2 regions of the Shinella sp. GW821-FHT10F02 genome follow, and region 2 is predicted to be linked to the other one. Evidence: riboswitches for the same ligand, from Rfam matches in the RefSeq annotation. Region 2 holds a riboswitch; the other holds the start of a gene.
What was found. A riboswitch is a leader RNA that binds a small molecule or an ion and turns the genes downstream of it on or off. The one in region 2 is predicted to bind cobalamin.
Positions count from the first base shown of each region.

Region 1 (10,014 bases), on a different contig from region 2:
CAGCGTGAACGCAATCTCCTCGACCGGCGCCTTGTACATGTCTATCCTCCTCCACGACGTGCTGGCGGGCAGATTATTGATTTTTACGTAAACGTCAACTTTTCCGACGCAAATCCCCAAACGGAAACAGGCCGGCCGGTGATTAGACCGGTCAGCCTGCTTCCTGTGCCGGGGGGACCGTCCGGCACTTTAAAATCGTCCCTTAGCTATAGGGCGAGATGCACTGGCGACGCGGGCCGCCATAGGGCTGGTACGTGTTGTCGTAGGCGCGATACGAACGGTAGCGGTTTGCGCACCAGTTCACATGCGAGCCGCCACCACCGACATAGCCGCGGTCATTGGCGATCGCGCCGCCGATCACAGTGCCCACGCCGAACGCGGCGAGCGGGAACCAGAAGCCATTGTGGTAGCGATAGCCGTTGCGCTGGTAGCGGTAGCCGCGGTGGCCACGATACCATCCGTTGCGGTAGCCGCGGTCGCCACGCCAGCCGACATCACGGTCACGGCCGCGCCAGCGGCGGCTCTCACGGGAGTAGCGACGATCGTTGCCCCAGTTGCGGCCGCGGTCAAAGCGTTCAGCGCGCCAGGTGCTCCCACCGCGCCGCCAGATACGGCGATTGTGATCGCGCACGAGCTGCACCGAAGTGCCACCTTCGGTGGCAGTCGACTGAATCTTGGCGACGGGAAGCGGCATGGCGCTTGCCGGCACGACCGGCGTGGCGGCGAAAAGCGCCGACATCGCCACCGCAAGGACTTTATTGATAAACTTCATGACAATTCTCCCTAGGCGTGCCCTTCAGCATTTGCTCGAATGGCAATTTGAACGCGAAACGCACGAGAGTCCCTTTCGTTCCATATGCGGTCTTCCCGCGCGCGTTTCAATGGCTCGGGTCGTCACAAATTCGGGAGCCTTGTTCTGGAACCTTGGGCGGATTAGCGCTCCGTTAACCATGTCTCGCTCACCATGCTCGCTTGATCCGGCGCGGGATTCGAACAGGAGCGTCCATGAACCCGAAGCATCTTTCCGGCCTGGCGGCCCTTATCCTCCTGGCGGCCCTGCCCTTTTCGGCCCGCGCGGTCGATGTGGAACCGTGGAGAAAGCCGGAAAACGCCATCGTCATCGATGCCTACGAGTTGAACGAGATCGACTGGTCGGAGATGCTGTCCGACAAGCGCATCGCCGGCTTCATCTCGAAGGCCTCCGACGGCCTGCCGGAAAGCTATAGCTGCAAGGGCGAGCACAGCGGCGACACGGTGGCGCACTGCAAGACCATGTGGCGCAAATATGCGGTGAGCCGCGAACTTTACGAGACCCGCCGTCTGCTCGCGCGCGCGAAGGGCCTGCTCTGGGGCGCCTATCACCTCGCCCGGCCGGGCAACCCGGTCGACCAGGCCAACCATTTCCTAGACTATGCCAATCCGCAGGACGACGAGATGATGGTGCTGGATATCGAGGGCATCGATCCGGACACCTACATGTCGCTCGAAGATGCGCAGGTCTTTGCCGGCCATATCAAGACGCGCACGGGCCGCTATCCGGTGCTCTACACCAACCATTCGACCGCGCGCTATATCGCCGCGCACCGCGACGAATACCGCATCCTGTCGCGCCTGCCGCTCTGGTATGCCCGCTACAAGCCGGGCATCGAGGGTGCGTTCCCGATGGGCAACTGGGACAATTATGCGCTCTGGCAGTTCTCCGCCGGCGTCAACTGCTCGAAGCGCCGCTGCCCCTACCGCGTGAAGGGCGCGCTCAATGACATCGACGTCAACGTCGCGCCGATGAGCAAGGCCGCGCTCGGCAAGGCCTGGGCCTTCGGCGGCCTGGTGCCGGAAAAACCCTTCGAGCCCGTGGACCAGATGCTCACCGCCTCCATCCCCACCGGCGGCGCGCTGAAGGCGACCGTCGAGGCCGCAGCCTCCATCGGCGCCGAGGCACAGACGACCGGCGCCGTCACACTCGCCTCCGGCACGACAACGTCGTTCCCGGTGTCGGTGACGGCCGAAGTTCGCGCCGGCCTCGCCGTCAAGGGTGCCGCGACCGCGACGCTTGGGCAGCGTGTGGTCGACGTGACGCCGTTGAACTACCAGGATTTTTGAGAGGTCGCTGGGTAGATGGAGACCCGCATTTAGGTCGCGTGCTTGATCCCCTCTGCCCTGCCGGGCATCTCCCCCTCAAGGGGGGAGATTGGATGGAGCAGGCGTTTTGCCCAAAATAAAGGGTGCCTTTGAAGCAATGTCCTTGCCTCTTGCCGATCTCCCCCCTTGAGGGGGAGATGCCCGGCAGGGCAGAGGGGGGACGGCGCCACTCCGACTCACGCCTCGATCGATACATCCCCGATCGGGCGCGAGCAGCAGGCGAGGATGTAGCCTTCCTCGATTTCGTCGTCGAGGATGCCGCCGTTGTGGCGCATGTCGACTTCGCCGGAGACCTTCATGACCCGGCAGGCGCCGCACAGGCCGCCCTCGCAAGCGGCACCGATGCGCACGCCGGCTGCGCGGGCGGTTTGCAGGATCGTCTGGCCGGGCGGGCATTTGGCGTCCTTGCCGGCCATGGTGAAGGTGACGTTCGAGATCGCCTCGGCGTCCACCTCGCCCGCACCGCCGCGAATGGCGAGCTCTTCGGGCGCGGGTGCCGCAGCCGGCTGGAAGCTCTCCTCGTGGTAGCGCTCCATGTTGAAGCCGCAGACCTTCAGCATATCGCGCACGCCGCGCATGAACGGTTCCGGGCCGCAGCAGAAGACGGTGCGATCGCGGAAATCGGGTGCCAGCAGCGAGAGGCGGGCGGCATCGATGCGGCCGCGCAGGCCGTGCCAACCGTCGCGCGGATTGTGCCCCTCGACCACGAAGCCGAGCGCGAGGTTCGGCATGTGGGCGGCGAGACATTCGAGCTCCGCCTTGAACAGCAGGTCCTCCGGCTTGCGCGCGCAGGTGACGAAGGCGACATCCGACTGCGGCGCGCAATCCGACATCCAGCGCGTCATCGACATCATCGGCGTCACGCCGGAGCCGGCCGAGATGAACAGGTACTTTTCCGCCGGATAGCGGACGAAGGAAAAATCGCCGAGCGGGCCGAAGGCCTTGAGCTTCACGCCGGGGCGCAGGTTGTCGAACATCCAGCGCGTGCCGATCGAGTTCTTCTGCACCTTCACCGTCACGGAGACGGCGAAGGGGCGCGAGGGCGTCGAGGACAGCGTATAGGTGCGCATCACCGGATCGTCCGGCGCCGCCGGCAGTTCCAGCGTGACGAACTGGCCCGGCAGGTAGCGGAACCAGTTGTCGCGATCCGAACGGAACGTGAAGGTCATCACATCCGTCGTCTCCGCCGTCACGGCGATGCATTCCAAGAGGTGCTGGCGATCGTTCCACGGATGGAGTTCGTCGAAATGGTGGAAATGGCTCGCGACCGTCATGTCAGGCCACCCGCGAGAGCGGCTTTTTGGCGCCGTCGAGCCGTTCGATCATGAAGTTGGCGTACCATTCGACGAACTGCATGACGCCGCCCTCGTCCTCCGGCGAATAGGGGCCGGGCTGGTAGGCGGGCGAGCGGATGCCGAAGGCGTTTTCCTCGACGATCCGGCGGTCCTGGTCGTTGGTCTCGGTCCAGACATGGGTGAGTTCGTCGAGACGATAGTCGATGCCTTCCACCGCGTCCTTGTTGACGAGCCACTTGGTGGTGACCTGCGTCAGCTCCGGGCCAAGCGGGATGACACGGAAGGTGATGGCGTGGTCGGCCAGCACATGGTTCCACGTCGTCGGATAGTGGAAGAGCAGCAGCGTGCCGATATGGCTTTCCAGCACGTCGCTCGACAGCGGGCGCTGGACGGCGCGCGCGCCGGACATGGTGTAGCTCTCGGCGTCCTGGATGAGCGGCATGCGCGCGGCGCGGAACTGGCCCGTCGGCGACATGCGGAACTCGCTCGGCAGGCCGGCCGCCTCGCACTTCGCCCAATGCTCGGCGATGACGGGATCGTCCTTGGCGCCCTGCACGCCGGTGGCGCTGGGGGCTTCCGGATAGGTGCGGCAGAGTTCCGGATGGTTGGCGGCGCAGTGGTAGCACTCGCGGTTGTTTTCCCAGACGAGCTTCCAGTTGCCCTTTTCGATGATCGTGCTTTCGAAGGCGACCTTGGTTTCGCCGAGGCGATGGCGCGCGAGATAGGGCTCGACCAGATTGCGGAAGGCGGAGAAATCCGGGGCCTGATCTGCCAGGCAGATGAAGATGTAGCCGCCGACCGTCTCGCAGTGGATCGGCTTCAGGCTGTGCTGCGTCTTGTCGAAATCCTCCGCCATGTGGCGGGCGAAGAGCAGCGAGCCATCAAGTTCGTAGGTCCACTGGTGATAGGGACAGACGAGTTTTGCCGACGTTCCCTTCTGCTGGTTGCAGACGCGCGAGCCGCGGTGGCGACAGGAATTGTGCAGCGCGCGCACCGTGCCCTTGCGGTCGCGCGTGATGACGACGGGATAATCGCCGACCTGGACGGTGAAATAATTGCCGGCCTTGGGGATCTCGCAATCATGGCCGATGAACAGCCAGTCGCGATACCAGATCGTCTCCATGTCGAGCTTGTAATGGTCGGGGTCGATGTAGAAGGCCTGCTCGAGGCTGTAGCCATCGCGCCGGTTCTTGAGCTTGCGGAGCACGTCGCTGCGAATGTCCATGCCGGATCCTCGGATAATCTAAATTGGGGCTGAGGCGCACGGAAGAAGACGGCATCCGGACGGCAAACCGCACGGAATGCACGCTTCCCAGCCGCCCGCCGCAGCCAGTCACGATCGTTTCTCCAGGCTGGTTTCCGGGCTGAGGAGCGTTCTGCGGGGCGTGACCTTGTCGGGTCATTCCTTCCGAACCGTCGCGGCGCCTTCCCAGACCTCCCGTCCAGTGACGTATGCCGCGTCTTGCTCCAACACCGTTGCGGGGGCAGCGCCGGATTTTAACCGGCTTCCCAATTCTCCAAACTCCTTTCGGGAGCGTGGCACCTTGAGTGTGCTTATCTAACCGCAAGAATCGTCGCGCGACATGTCGAAAAACGACATGCCATCATGATTTGGCGACAGGATTTTTGCGTGGTTAAAAAGCGGGACGCCGAGATTTCTGCATATATGTCAGGGTGATATGCCTAGCTTTGCGGCAGGATGCCCATCCCCTCGGCAGTTTGCTGCCCATGATCATGCTCTTGTCATATTGCGACCCGCCGCATGTGCCTGCGAGGAATGGGGAGCGGACCGGAAAGGATTGTTTAACGTCGTTTGCATAAACTTCCCAGCGATCAAGGCGCTAGGATGGGGTGCTCGCCACGTGCAGCAGACGAAGTTCCGATATTACGACGCCGTCGCCTACAAGCGCGCGAACCCGCCCAAATCCGCCGTGCACACGGAATTCCTGCGCACCGGCCGCATCGATCGCAACCTTGACTGGCTGCCGAGCGAGAAGCGCTATCTCACCTACCAGGAGGTCGCGGAGCGCACGGGCCGCAAGCTGGAGCGGGCGGGCACGGTCACACATGACCGCATCAACGGCTTCCACCGCTCGATCCAGTTTCCCAAGCTGATCTTCCACCGCACGCTCGCCCACACGCCGCATCTCGGCTATTGCCACATAACCGTCGCCAATTCGCGCTTTGCCGAATTCGAGAGCGTGCAATGGGCCTTCTACATGGCGAACTTCTTCGCCGACATTGGTGACGAGGAGCAGTTCTTCGCCGGCATTTCGCAGAAGCCGGGCCGCATGTATTTCGCCGTCGCCATCGTGCCGGGCGAGGAGGAAGGCCGCTTGCGGATCGACCGCAAGGTGCGCGGCAACGGCGTGATTTTTCGCACGGACGACCCTGCCCTTGCCATGAAGAACGTGCTGATGCTCGGCGCGCGCGACGAGGCGCTCCGCAAGATCATCCGCGCCATTTGAAGCTAAAGCGCATGTCGTTATCGCAAAACCGCTGCACACTTTTGCGCGACATGCTTTAGGCTCTATAAAGCAGCCATTCCTTGCCCGCCGGCACTTCGTCGCCGCGGCCATAGACGATCACGAGATCACCGCCCGCGCCCTTTGCCTCCGCAAGCGCCCGCTCGCAGGCGGACGAGAGGTCGAGCGCACTGTCGGCGCGGTCCGACATGCAGACACCGGCCGAAAGCGTCAGGTGGCCGAGGTTGCGGCCTGTGCGCGGATCGCGCAGCGCCATCGTCTGGAAGGCGGCGCGCAGCAGGTCGATCAGCCGCGTCACTTCGCTTTCGTCGGCGGTGTGGAACAGGAAGCCGAAGCGCAGGCCATCGATGCGCACGGCAAGCTCGCCGGCCGGGAAAACCTGGCGGATCAAGCCGCCATAGAAGCTCACGAGATGCTCCGACAGGGCTTCGATCTGCGCGGGCGAGAAGCGGCGGTCGGCATCGACCTCGGCGACCGCGACGCCGCAGAGCATCGGCAGGTCCGGATTGGAATAGATGCGGGCGAGCGCCTTGTTGAAGGCGCGGCGGTTGCCGAGCTTGGTCGGCGGATCGACGAATTTCATCGCCTCGAACTCCGCCATCTCCTTCTGGATACCGTCCATGACGGCCGATTGCGCGGCGACCTTTTCCGCCATTTCCGCCGTGTGGGTGACACGCAGCTCGGTCGCCCGTTGCAGGGCTTCGAGCGACGAGCCGAGCGCGCCCTCGCCCGCCGCGCTGCGGATGACCTGCGAGGCCTCGCCGATCAGGCGGCCATAGTCGGACAGCGACGAGCGCTCCTGGCTGAGCAGCTCCATGAAATTGCCCATCTCGCTGCTGATCGCGCCGGCGGAGCGTTGCAGCACGCTCGCCTCATGCTGGTGCGGCAAGTATTTGCGCCCGAGTTCGTCGAGGGCTGCCTGCGTCTTGTATTTGCCGAGGGCGATAAAATCGCGCACCAGATCCGGGTTGCAGCCGGCATAGGCCTCGTAGACCAGCTCGTAATTGCGCGGCAGGCCATCGATGCCCATCTGCTTCATGGCCGTTGCAACGCGGAGCGCGATATCGGTCGTCGAGGATTTCTTGTGAGCCATCAATGCGGGACCTGTGTGCGGGACTTTTCACCCCTTCGTAACAGCGCCCGCTTTCGGTGGCTCTAATCGGGTCGCTTGCATTTTAGGCAAACCGCCGGCCCTTGGCATTTCGCGGCAAAGAACGGTAAAGGAGGCCGGGAGCGACGGAAGGGCGAGATGGCAGATATCGTGGATACGCGGACGGAACCGGAGGCGGCCCTTGCCCGCGCGTGCGAGGTGCTCGGCCGCGGCGTGCCCGTCGCCATTCCCACCGAGACGGTCTATGGCCTCGCCGCCGACGCCACCAATCCGCTCGCCATCACCCGCATCTATGAAATGAAGGGCCGGCCGCGCTTCAATCCGCTGATCTGCCACATGGCCGACCTAACCATGGCGGAACGGCATGCGGTCTTCGATCCGCTGTCGCGGCAGATCGCCGAGGCCTTCTGGCCGGGCCCGCTGACGCTGGTGCTGCCGATCCGGCCGGACAGCGCCATCCATCCGCTTGCCCGCGCCGGGCTGGACACGGTCGGCATCCGCGTGCCGACGGGGTTTTCGAGCCGGCTGCTCGCCGCCTTCGGCCGGCCGCTGGCGGCTCCGAGCGCCAATACCTCCGGCCGCATCAGCCCGACCACCGCCCGCCATGTCGCCGAGGATTTTGGCGCGAAGCTGGCGCTGGTGCTGGATGCCGGGCCGGCCGTCGTCGGGCTCGAATCCACCATCCTCAAGGTCGAGGGCGAGACGATCCGGCTGCTCCGGCCCGGCGGGCTCGATGCCGCGGAGGTCGAACGCGTCACCGGCCGCCCGGTGCTGCGCAACGACAAGGCGGGCGCGACGATCGAGGCGCCGGGCATGCTCGCCTCGCATTATGCGCCCGATGCACCCGTGCGGCTCGATGCCCGCGAGGTGCGGCCGGGCGAGGTGCTGATCCGCTTCGGCGGCACGCCGCTGCCGGGCGAAGCCGACGCGGCGCTCGTACTGGATCTGAGCCCGGACGGCGATCTCGCGGAGGCGGCCGCCAATCTCTTCGGCTATATGAAACAGGCGGATGCGACGGGTGCTGCCGCCATCGCCTTTTCGCCGATCCCCTCGACCGGCCTCGGCGAGGCGATCAACGACCGTTTGCAGCGCGCCGCCGCGCCCCGCGGATAAAGGAAACACGATGGTCCAGGCAAAGCTTTCCCCCGATCTCATCGCCCGCTTCGCCGCCATCACCGGCCCGGCCTATGCGCTTGTCGAGGACCGGGATATCGCGCCCTATCTCGTTGAAAGCCGTGGGCTTTACCATGGCACGTCGCCGCTGGTGCTGCGGCCGGGCTCCGTCGCCGAGGTTTCCGCCATCCTGGCGCTCGCCACCGAGACGCGCACGGCGATCGTGCCGCAGGGCGGCAATACCGGCCATGTCGGCGGTGCCGCGCCGCGCGAGGGGGCGGCAGATGTCGTGCTGTCGCTGTCGCGGCTCAACCGCATCCGCGATGTCGACCCCGTCGGCAATGTCATCGTCGCCGATGGCGGCGCGGTGCTGGCGGAGATCCAGAAAGCGGCCGAGGCGGTCGACCGGCTGTTTCCGCTATCGCTCGGCTCGGAGGGTTCCTGCCAGATCGGCGGCAACCTTTCCACCAATGCCGGCGGCACCGCGGTGCTCGCCTATGGCAACATGCGCCAGCTCTGCCTCGGTTTGGAAGTCGTGCTGCCGACCGGCGAAATCTGGAACGGGCTGCGCCGCCTCAAGAAGGACAATACGGGTTACGACCTGCGCGATCTCTTCATCGGCGCGGAAGGCACGCTCGGCATCATCACGGGGGCGGTTCTCAAGCTCTTTCCGCGGCCGCTCGGCCATGAGGTCGCCTTTGCCGGGGTAAAATCCGTCGCGGACGCGCTCACGCTCTTCGAACGCGCCTCCAGCCGCTGCGGCCATGCCCTTACCGGCTTCGAGCTGATGCCGCGTCTCGGTGTTGAGTTCACCACGCGCCACATTCCCGGCGTGCGCGATCCGCTCGCCAGCCCGCACGACTGGTATGTGCTGGTCGACATCTCGACCTCGGATGCCGCGGAAACGGCGACGCGCATGATGGAGGCGCTGCTGGCCGAAGGCATCGAGGCGGGGCTAGTGGAGGATGCGGTGATCGCGTCGAGCGAGGAGCAGCGCCGGGCGCTCTGGCACATGCGCGAAAACATGTCGCCGGCGCAGAAGCCCGAGGGCGGCTCGATCAAGCACGACGTCTCCGTGCCGGTCTCGGCCATTCCGGCCTTCATGGCGGAAGCCGATGCGGCGGTGATGGCGGCCATTCCGGGCGCGCGCATCTGCTCCTTCGGCCATATGGGCGACGGTAACATCCACTACAACATCTCGCAGCCGGTCGGCGCTGACAAGCAGGCGTTCCTCGACCGCTGGAGCGAGATCAACCACCTCGTGCACGGCATCGTGCTTTCCTACAACGGCTCGATTTCCGCCGAACACGGCATCGGCCAATTGAAGCGGGACGAACTGGCCGCGGTGCGCGAGCCCATCGAGATGGACCTGATGCGAAGGGTGAAGCGGTCCTTCGACCCCGCCGGCATCATGAATCCCGGCAAGGTCGTCAGGGTTTAGGAACCGCCGGTGCGCAGTTGCGCCAGCGACATCATTAGGTCGGCGCTGATGCCGGCGGAGCCGGTGCCGTTCAGCACGGAGAGCGCCGGATCGACGGTGGTCTGGTTGTCCAGGTCGTAGAGCACGGCGAACTTGACGATCATCTTGGAGACCTTTTCCGGGTCCTGCAGGTCCTCAAGCTCCAGATAGCGCTCGATCATGCTGGCCTGGGCGTCGATATCGGCACTGCCGATCTCGTCCGGCAGCTGGTAGATCGTCTTGAAGACCTCGAACAGCGCGTCGTCGGCGAGCAGGTCGTAGGGGCTTGAGATGGTTTCCGCCTTGCGCTCGAAATAGAGCGCCAGGCGCACGCCGGCATTGTCGTTGCCGGCCTCCTCTTCCAGTTTCTGGCGCACATAGCTGTCGAGCGTCTCATAGATGCCGCGGCGC
Region 1 is NZ_JBXASL010000008.1:164,595-174,608, forward strand. It holds gene AC1RWL_RS24240 (acyl-CoA dehydrogenase family protein) at 1-39, opposite strand, end outside; gene AC1RWL_RS24245 (BA14K family protein) at 203-772, opposite strand; gene AC1RWL_RS24250 (glycoside hydrolase family 25 protein) at 1,006-2,100, shown strand; gene AC1RWL_RS24255 (FAD-binding oxidoreductase) at 2,316-3,413, opposite strand; gene AC1RWL_RS24260 (aromatic ring-hydroxylating oxygenase subunit alpha) at 3,415-4,659, opposite strand; cobalamin riboswitch at 4,768-4,996, opposite strand; gene AC1RWL_RS24265 (DUF6656 family protein) at 5,297-5,902, shown strand; gene AC1RWL_RS24270 (diguanylate cyclase domain-containing protein) at 5,958-7,013, opposite strand; gene AC1RWL_RS24275 (L-threonylcarbamoyladenylate synthase) at 7,170-8,144, shown strand; gene AC1RWL_RS24280 (FAD-binding oxidoreductase) at 8,155-9,585, shown strand; gene AC1RWL_RS24285 (DUF1217 domain-containing protein) at 9,582-10,014, opposite strand, start outside.
Region 1: linked by a shared signal. The riboswitch ahead of AC1RWL_RS24260 (aromatic ring-hydroxylating oxygenase subunit alpha) and the one ahead of AC1RWL_RS08940 (ABC transporter substrate-binding protein) in region 2 are both predicted to bind cobalamin.

Region 2 (10,014 bases):
CTCCCCGGTGCCACAGGCCAGCTCCAGCACGCGGCGCGGCTGCGGGCCGAGCCGTTCGCGGATCGCTGCCGCCCAGGCGTCGAATTCCGGGCCTTCAGGAATGCGATGGCCGAAGGCGAGGTCGAAGGTCTCCGAGCGGCGCGACCAGTAGTCGCGAATGTCTTCCTTGAGGTGGCTGTTGGGGTAGGCTCCGTGCATCAATTCCCCTCGCCTGCGACGAGTTTCAGGCGCGGCGGCCGCGGATCGGGCCGGCGATAGCGGATGAAGCAGCCGCCGGCGCCGTCGCGCTCGACATCGACGGTCACGCCGAAGACGTCGTGCAGGCGCTGCGGCTCCAGCACCTTGGCGGGCGTGCCGAGGGCCACGATCCGGCCGCCCTGCATGACGGCGATGCGGTCGCAGAACATGGCGGCGTGGTTGAGGTCGTGCAGCGCCGCGACCACGGTGAGGTCCTGCTCGCGCACGAGCTGGAGCAGGCCGATCTGGTGGCCGATGTCGAGATGGTTGGTCGGCTCGTCGAGCAGCAGGATCGGCGATTGCTGGGCGAGTGCGCGGGCGATGTGCAGCCGCTGGCGCTCGCCGCCGGAGAGCGTGTGCCAGAGCCGCCCGGCGAAATGCGCCATGTCGACCTCCTCCAGCGCCCGATCGACGATCGCATCGTCGGCCTTCGACCATGGCGTCAGCGCACCGAGATGCGGCGTGCGGCCGAGCTCGACGGCCTGGCGCGCGGTGATGCGCTCGGTCGTCTCCGCCTGCTGTTCCACGAAGGCAATGCGCTGGGCGATCTCGCGCCGGCCATGCGCCTGCAAGGACCTGCCGCCCAGCAGGACCTCGCCGCGCTGCGGCTTGCGGATGCCGGCGATCAGCGCCATCAGGCTGGTCTTGCCGGAGCCGTTCGGGCCGATGATGCCTAAAAATTCGCCGGGGCGCACGTCGAGCGAGACATCCGACAGGATGGTCGTGCCGCCGGCCGACCAGAAGAGACCATTCGCCGAGAGCGTCATAGCGCCGATCTCCGCTGGCTGAGGATGAGGGCGAAGGCCGGTGCGCCGAACAGCGCCGTGATGACACCGATGGGGAGCACCTGGCCGGGAATGATGACGCGCGACAGCACGTCCGCCGCGATCATGAAGATGGCGCCGATCAGCGCGGAAGCCGGCAGCAGCAAGCCGTGGCGCACGCCAACGACCATGCGCGCGGCATGCGGAATGACGAGGCCGACGAAGCCGATCGAGCCGACGATGGAAACCATGGTCGCCGTCATCAGGGCGGAGATGGCGATCAGCACGATATAGACGCGGCGCACCGGGATGCCGAGCGAGGCGGCCGATTCCGTGCCGAAGGTGAAGGCATCGAGCGCACGGGCATGCCACAGGCAGACGAGGAGGCCCAGGATCGCCACCGGCAGCGCCAGCCAGACATCCGGCCAGCGCACGCCCGAGAGATTGCCGAGCAGCCAGAACATGATGCCGCGCGCTTGTTCGGCGCTTGCGGCCTTGGTGACGATGAAGGAGGTAAGCGCATTGAAGAGCTGCGAGCCGGCGATGCCGGCAAGGATGATCGCGCCGGTGCCCCGCCCTGCCCGCACGGCAAGCGCGCTGACAAGGCCGAAGGCGACGAGTGCGCCGAGGAATGCGCCGGCCGGCAGCGTCAACGCGCCGGCGCCGATGCCGAGGATAGCGACGGAGACCGCGCCGGTGGACGCCCCCGCCGAAATGCCGAGGATATAGGGATCGGCGAGCGCATTGCGCAGCAGCGATTGCAGGATGACGCCGCAGAGCGCCAGCGCCGAGCCGCAGCAGGCGGCGACCATCGCCCGGCTCAGCCGGTAGTTCCAGATGATGCCCTCGTCGATCGGCTCGATCGCATGCCCCGCCTGCCAGAGACGGTTCGCCACCGTCTTCGCGACGATATCGAGCGGTATCGCCGTCTCGCCGACAGCGGCGCCGACGCCGAGCGCGACGACCAGCAGAACGAGCGCCGCGAAAGCGGCGCCCGTGCGGAACAAGAGGGGGCGTTCCGCTATCACTTCGCCAGACCAGCCTTTTCAATAGCGTCGGCAAGCTGTTCGATGCCTTCGATCGTGCGGATCGTGGGGTTCATCGCCTGCGCGTCCATATCGAAGACATGGTTGTTCTTGACTGCCGGCATCAGGCTTGCCACCGGGTCCGTCTTCAGGAAGTCAAGCTTTGCCTCGAGGCTGTCGAGAGGATAGCGGCGGCGCTCCATCGAGCCGGCCACGATGATCGTCGGACCCGACTTGGCGATCGTTTCCCAGCCCACCATCGGCCACTCGTCATCGGTCTTGATGATGTTGTCGATGCCCAGTGCCGACATGATGTAGCCGGGTGCACCGTTCTTGCCGGCGACATAGGGATCGGAATCAGCCGCGCTTGAGAACCAGAACACGGCCGACAACTTGCCATCCGCAGCCGCGACCTTGGCGCGGGCGGCGTCCTCGCGCGCCTTCAGTTCGGCAACGACCTCTTCGCCCTTGTCCTGCACGTTGTAGATCTGTGCCAGTTCGCGCACTTCCTGATAGACGAGGTCCATCGTGAAGACCTGATGGCGCACGCCGTCGCTTGCGGCGCTGTTCTCCTTGCCGACGCAGTCGGACGGGGACGTGTAGACCGGAATGCCGAGCTCCTCGAACTGTTCGGGCTTGGCGACCACGCCTTCCGGGCCGATCTGCCATTGGAACTGGACCGTGACGATATCCGGCTTTTTGCCGAGCACGCTCTCGAAGCTCGGGTCATTGTCCGCAAGGCGGTCGATCTTGGCGTTGACCTCTTCATAGCCCTTCAGAACGGGGCCGACCCAGAGCGCGGTGCCGACCACGCGGTCGGCGAGACCGAGCATGTAGAGAATTTCGGTCGAGCTCTGGCCGACAGAAACGGTTTGCGTCGGCGCCTTCTGGAAGGTGACCGGACGGCCGCAATTCTGCAGCGTCAGCGGATACTGCGTCTCGGCAGCCGCGGCGGTGTAGGCTGAAAGTAGAAGCGCCGTAGAGCCGGCGACGAGCGAGAGCAGCGATGCGGACCGCGCGGCCGCAGAAAACAGGGTCATGTATTTCTCCCGGATGAATGAAAGCGTGCGGCCTCAGCCGACGCGCCGAAGGGGGCGGATCGATCGCGGGCGGGAGAAAACGAGGGAAGGTCTGCCGGGTGCGGCAGGCAGATTCGTCATGGCGTCTCCGTTCCGGGCATCCCCGCCCGTGACTTGGATTGTTGCTATGACGGCAGGTCTCCTGGCTCACGGATATCTGCTGCCTGTCTGCCTTCCCGCGGAAAACCGCAGTGGCATGACGCGAAAACGCGTCCGAGGACAGGCGGCAATCCGCCTACAGTTGCGGGGGCAGCCACGGAATGGGTCCCTGTTGGGTCGTCCGTACCGTGTTCCCTATTAATCCCCTGGGAGTCATCCTTCAGGGAACCGTCATCCCATCCTTAGTCCCCGGCAGTCGGCAGCGTCAAGGCGCTCAGCTCTCGAAATCCCCGAAGACGTCCTGAAGCCGGGTCAGCGTATCGACGCGCTCGCTTACCGCCTCGCCCATCACGACGATGATGTTGGAGAGCATCAGGTCCATGACGGCGGTCATGGTGGCCGCGCCATCCCAGAGCGGCCCGTGCGAGCCCGGCACGATGAGGCAGATGTCCGAGACCTCCGGCCCCCAGGGGCAGAATTCGTCGGTGAGCAGCACGACCTTGACGCCGGCGCGCCGTGCCTCCAGTGCCAGAGGCCGCGCCTTGGCGGCGAAACGGCGCACGTCGTGCAGGAAGAGTAGGCGGCCTTCGACGGAGCCGTCGAGCAGTTCGGAATAGGTGCCGTTCAGCCCGTCGACGAACTGCACGCGCGGCCGGGTATAGGAAAGCTGGCTTGCAAAATACTGCGCGATACCGCGCACGTTCTGGTAGGCGGCGACATAGATCTCGGTCGCGCCGACCAGCGCATCGATCGTCTGCTGCCATTCCGGCGCATTGGTGATCTCGTAGATCTGGCCGAGATTGTCGATCTGCTGCTGGATGAGGCCGGCGAGAAGTTTTCCTTCCTTGCGGTCCTGCTCCAGCCGGTCGACCTGGCCCTTGACCTGCCAGGCTGGGTTGGAGCTGCCGCGGCGCAATTCGCCCTTCAACTCGTCGAGTCCGTCGAAACCCATGCGGCGGAGATAGCGCCCGACGGTCATCGGCGAGAGTTCCAGCCGCTGGGCGATGGAGCGCGCCGTCTCGAAGGGCAGATCGGCGATGTTGCGCTCGATATAGTTGGCGATCAGCTTGTCGGATTTGGACCGCCGAAGGTCGTCGGACTGAACGAGCTTCAAAATGCGTTTCGACACGTCGCCCTCCCCCAAAAGACCGCCCGTCCGGAGACGGGCGGGATAGTCATGCCGTTACTGCGCCGTCTTGACCCGCGTCCAGACGCGGTCGAGCTGGCGAAGCGCCGGGCCGAGATCCTCGAAAATCTGGAGACGCGCCATGGTCTCGGCCGGCGGATTGATCTCCTTGCTATTCTTGATCTTTTCCGGGGTCAATTCCCGCGCCGGCACGTTGGCCGTGCCGTTGGTCTGCTGCGAGACGTTGAGCGCCGCGATCTCCGGCCGCGTGTAGAACTGGAGAAACTTGACGGCGTTCTCCTTGTTCGGCGCGCTCTTCAGCACGCAAACATCCTCCTGGTACATGGTCCCGCCTTCTTCCGGGATCACGTAGCCGAGATCCTTCTCGTCGGCAAAGACATCGACCATGGCGCCGACGAAGAAATGGCCGGCCGCGACATCGCCGGATTGCACCATGGGCCGCGTGTCGTAGGTGAAAGCGGCGACATAGGGTTTCATCTCGATGATCGTCTCCGCCGCCTGCTGCAATTCGGCCGGATCGGTCGAGTTGATCTTGTGGCCGTTCAGCATGAGGCCGACGGCGAGCACCTCGCGCATGTCGTCGAGCAGAGTGAATTTCAGGCCCTTGGCCTTCACCGTCTCGATGAGGTCCTTCCAGCCTGTGATGTCCTTGCCGAGGATCGTGCGGTTATAAAAAATCCCGACCGAACCCCAGGCATAGGGCAGGCAATATTCACCCTTAGGGTCGCTTTTCGCGCGCAGGAAGGCGGGGTCGATGTTCTTGAACCCCTCATAGGTGTTGATGTCGGTCTTTTCGAGCAGGTCCAGCTTGGCCATGATGTCGTGCATGTGCACGGACGGGAAGACGATGTCGTAGCCCGTCGCGCCGCCCTGGATTTTTGCCAGCATTTCCTCGTTGGAGGAGTAGGTCGAGAGGTTGACCTTGATCTGGGTCTCCTCCTCGAACTTCTTCAGAACCTCCGGATTGATGTATTCGCCCCAGTTGTAGATGTTGAGCTCAGTGGCATTCGCCACGCCCGCCATGGCCACGAGGGCGGCAAGCGAGAGAGCGGTCTGGCGCGTCCATGCGCGAAGGCCGGATGCGCCGGCATTGGAAATTTTGATCATCGATAGTCTCCTCTGGTGGTTGGCCCGTCGTGGCCCCGGCGCTTTCCTTTGCGCCGCCTGTTCCTGTCCCGGCTTCTTTCGGCCGTTGACTTGGATGAACAAATGGTATCCAGATATCGAAATCGCACAAGCGTTATTTTTATAACATAATGGGGAACGACGATGCGAGATTCCATAGTCCGCCTGGAGAAGGCGGCGAAGGCCTTTGCCACGCCCGAAGGCCAGACAGTGACGGCGCTGGATGCGATCGACCTCGATGTCAGCCGCAACGAATTCCTGACGCTGCTCGGCCCCTCCGGCTGCGGCAAGACCACGCTGCTGCAGGCGATCAGCGGTTTCGTCGAGCTTGATGCCGGGCGCATCCTGATCGACGGCGAGGACATGACGGACCGCCCGCCCTATCGCCGCCCGGTCAATACGGTGTTCCAAAATTACGCTCTCTTCCCGCATATGACCGTCGGCGAAAACACCGGCTATGCGCTGGAAGTCGCCGGTGTTGCGAAGGCGGAGCGGGCAAAACGCGTGGCTGATGCGCTGCGCATGGTCGGGCTCGAAGGCATGGAAGGCCGCAAGCCGCGCCAGCTTTCCGGCGGCCAGCAGCAGCGCGTGGCGCTCGCCCGCGCCATCATCGCCCGCCCGAAGCTGCTGCTGCTCGACGAACCGCTCTCCGCGCTCGACAAGAACCTGCGCCAGGCCATGCAAATCGAGCTGAAGACGCTCCAGCACGAACTCGGCATCTCCTTCATCTTCGTGACGCACGACCAGCAGGAGGCGCTGACCATGTCGGACCGGGTGGCTGTGCTGTCCGGCGGCCGCATCCAGCAGCTCGACTCACCGCGCGCTATCTACGACCAGCCGAAAAACAGTTTTGTCGCCACCTTCGTCGGCGCCAGTAACCTGTTCGAGGGCGAGGCCGTTGGCGGACATCTCCTGACGACGGACGGCCTCTCCCTTTCGCATGCCAAGGCGGAAACGACAGGTACGGCGACCGCCCTTATCCGCCCGGAACAATTCTTCCTCGCACAGCAGGGCGACAGCGCCCCAAGCCTCGACGTCGACCTCGAACAGATCGTCTTCGTCGGTTCCACCTTCGAACTGTTCGGCCGCACGGCGACCGGCCGGCGCGTCATCGCCGAAATCCCGGCGACACGCCGCAACCTCGTCGGCGAGATCGAGCAGTCGCGCCGCGCGCGCCTCGCCTATGATCCGGCCGCCGTGCACCTCATCCCGGCGGAGGCCGCCTGACATGTCGTCGATCGCCTTTCGTCGCCGCGCCCAGCTCGGCCTGCTTCTTGGCCCGGTCTCGCTGTTCCTTGCCGTCTTCTTCCTCGGCCCGCTCGCCATCATGATCGTGACGAGCTTTCTGGCGCCCGGCCTTTATGGCGGGGTGGAATGGACCTGGTATCCGCACAATTACGGCCGCATCCTCGGTTTCGCCGACCCGATGTTCGAGGATTTCGATCCCGTCTATATCGCGATCTTTTTGCGCTCACTGAAGATCGCCGCGCTCACCGTCGTCGCCACGCTCGTCGTCTGTTACCCGGCCGCCTTCTGCATCAGCCGGCTTTCCGAGCGCTGGAAGAACTTTTGCCTGTTCCTCATTACCCTGCCCTTCTTCACCAGCCTGATCGTGCGGCTATTCATCTGGGTGCTGATTCTGCGCCAGACCGGCCTCGTCAATGCGTTGCTGCTCAACACCGGCGTCATCGCCCGGCCGCTGGAGCTGATCTATACGGATGGCGCGATCATCCTCGGCATGGTCTATATCTTCATCCCCTTCATGTTCATGCCGGTCTATGCCAGCGTCGAAAAGCTCGACTGGACGCTGGTGCGCGCCTCGCTGGATCTCGGCGCCGGGCCGATCCGCACCTTCCTGCGCATCATCCTGCCGCTGACGGCGCCCGGCATTGCCGGCGGGGCGGTGATCGTCTTCATTCCGGCGCTCGGCAATTTCGTCGTGCCGGCCATTCTCGGCGGCGCCAAGGTGATGATGCTCGGCAATCTCATCGAGCAGCAGTTCCTCGCCGCGCGCAACTGGCCCTTCGGCTCGGCGCTCGCCATGATGGTGATGTGCGTGATGCTGGTGCTGCTCTTCGCCTATGTCATCGTTTCCGGCCGTCGCGGCATCGATGCCGCGACCGGGCGTTGAGGAGGCGACCATGAAGATCATCGCCTCCCTCGCCCGCGGCAGCCTCATCGGCTACACCGCACTTTTCTTCGCCTTCATCTACATCCCGCTGGTGCTGATCGCGGTCTATTCGTTCAATTCCAACCCGGTCAACATGATGACCTGGACCGGCTTCACCACCGAATGGTACGCCCAGGTCCTCGGCTTCAAGACGGCGGTTTCGGAAAGCGCGCTCTATATTGAATCGACCGACCAGCTCGTGCAGGCCGTCTGGAACAGCCTGATGATCGCCGCCTCCACCACGACCATCGCCACCGTGCTCGGCACGGCGATCGCCATCGCGCTCTACCGCTTCGATTTCTTCGGACGGCGCTTCTACCGCGTCGTCATGTTCATGCCGATGCTGATGCCGGATATCGTGCTCGGCATCGCGCTCCTGATCTTCTTCGTCAATGCCGGCGTCAACCTCGGCCTCACGACGATCGTCATCGGCCAGTGCACCTTCCTGATCTCCTACGTCTTCATCGTCGTCTCCGCCCGGCTGGCCGGCATGGACCGCACGCTGGAACATGCCTCCGCCGATCTCGGCGCGAACGAATGGACGACGTTTCGCAGGGTGGTGTTCCCGCAGCTCCTGCCCGGCATCGTCGGCGGGGCGTTGCTCGCCTTCATCATCTCGATGGACGACCTGGTCATCACCTATTTCATCGCCGGCGTCGACGTGACGACGCTGCCGATGTTCATCTTCGCCATGCTTCGGCGCGGCATCAAGCCGGAGATCAACGCCATCGCCGTGATGATGCTGACCTTCTCCTTCGTCGTCGCCTCGCTCGGCCTCTACCTTCGCTCCCGGCAGAAATGACCATGACCCAGACAAAACCCCGCGCCCGTGATCTCGGCCTGCCCTTTACCGGCCGCACCGGCCCCCTCAACGCCATTACGGATGTTGAGGGCATCGCCGTCGGCTTCCGCACCATTGTCGAGGAGACCCCGCGCCCCGGCCGCAAGCTCCCGGTGCGCACCGGCGTCACCGCCATCCTGCCGCATGCCGACAGCGAAACGCCGGTCCCCGTCTATGCCGGCGTGCACCGCTTCAACGGCAATGGCGAGATGACCGGCACGCACTGGATCGAGGACGGCGGCACCTTCTTGGGGCCGGTGATGATCACCAACACCCACGGCGTCGGCATCGCCCATCACGCGACCACCCGCTGGATGCTGGAGCGCTACGCCTCGACCTACGAGGTGGGCGATTTCCTCTGGCTGATGCCCGTCATTGCCGAAACCTATGACGGCGTACTCAGCGACATCAACGGCATGCCAGTGACGGAAGCGGACGTGCGTGCGGCGCTTGATGATTTGTCCCGCGGCCCCGTTTCGGAGGGCAATTGCGGCGGCGGCACAGGCATGATTACCTACGGCTTCAAGGGCGGCACGGGCACCGCGTCCCGCATCGTCACCGTCGGTGATCGGGATTACACGATCGGCACGCTGGTGCAGGCGAACCACGGCCAGCGCGACTGGTTGACGATCTGCGGCGTCCCCGTCGGTAAACACCTGCAGGACAACACGCCGCAAAGCCAGCTCAAGGAGCGCGGCTCCATCATCGTCGTCATCGCCACGGACCTACCCATGGCGCCGCACCAGTTGAAGCGCCTCGCCCGCCGCGCCGCGATCGGCATCGGCCGCAACGGCACGCCCGGCGGCAACAATTCCGGCGATATCTTCCTCGCCTTCTCGACCGCCAATCCACAGCAAATGGCACACAAGGCACCGGCGATGCTCAACCTCGACATGATCAACGACGAGCATCTCGACCTGGTCTATCTGGCGGCGGTGGAGAGTGTGGAAGAGGCGGTGGTCAACGCGATGCTGGCGGCGGAAGACAGCGGCGGCACGCCGCATGATCGTTTCCGCATCGACGCAATCAAGCATGACCAGCTCATCGCCGTCATGCGCCAAAACGGCCGGAACCTTTAGGCACCGGCCGCATCGCTATCAGTTGGCCGTCCCGTCCGGCGTAACGCTCTGGCTGTCACCGCCGGTGCCGGATTGTGAGATCGGGTCGCGTTCCGTCGGAACCGTCTCGCCACCCCCGGGAACGGTATTGTCGATCGTATCCTGCGTCGTCGTGCCGTTCGAGGTGGAGGATGTCTGTTCGGTGTCGACCGTCGGATCGACCCGCTCACCCCAGATCTCGACGCCGCCCCACACGAGGACGGCAAGCGCAAGGCTGATGCCGAGCACCTTCAGCATCGGCTTGCCGAGGCGGCCCTGGCGGGCTTCCTGCGCCGCATAGTTCTTGCGGGCGGGATCGTGGGTGCGGGTCAGCGGATCGCCGCGTTCGTCTTGCTGATGGGTCATGGCAGCACTCCCTGATTTTCGTGTCAGGGAAGGAACTTGCGGTGAAGACGAAAGTTCCCGCCGC
Region 2 is NZ_JBXASL010000002.1:658,646-668,659, reverse strand. It holds gene AC1RWL_RS08955 (class I SAM-dependent methyltransferase) at 1-198, opposite strand, end outside; gene AC1RWL_RS08950 (ABC transporter ATP-binding protein) at 198-1,004, opposite strand; gene AC1RWL_RS08945 (FecCD family ABC transporter permease) at 1,001-2,008, opposite strand; gene AC1RWL_RS08940 (ABC transporter substrate-binding protein) at 2,026-3,066, opposite strand; cobalamin riboswitch at 3,221-3,452, opposite strand; gene AC1RWL_RS08935 (MurR/RpiR family transcriptional regulator) at 3,479-4,333, opposite strand; gene AC1RWL_RS08930 (polyamine ABC transporter substrate-binding protein) at 4,388-5,458, opposite strand; gene AC1RWL_RS08925 (ABC transporter ATP-binding protein) at 5,621-6,703, shown strand; gene AC1RWL_RS08920 (ABC transporter permease) at 6,705-7,607, shown strand; gene AC1RWL_RS08915 (ABC transporter permease) at 7,618-8,448, shown strand; gene AC1RWL_RS08910 (DmpA family aminopeptidase) at 8,451-9,566, shown strand; gene AC1RWL_RS08905 (hypothetical protein) at 9,585-9,950, opposite strand.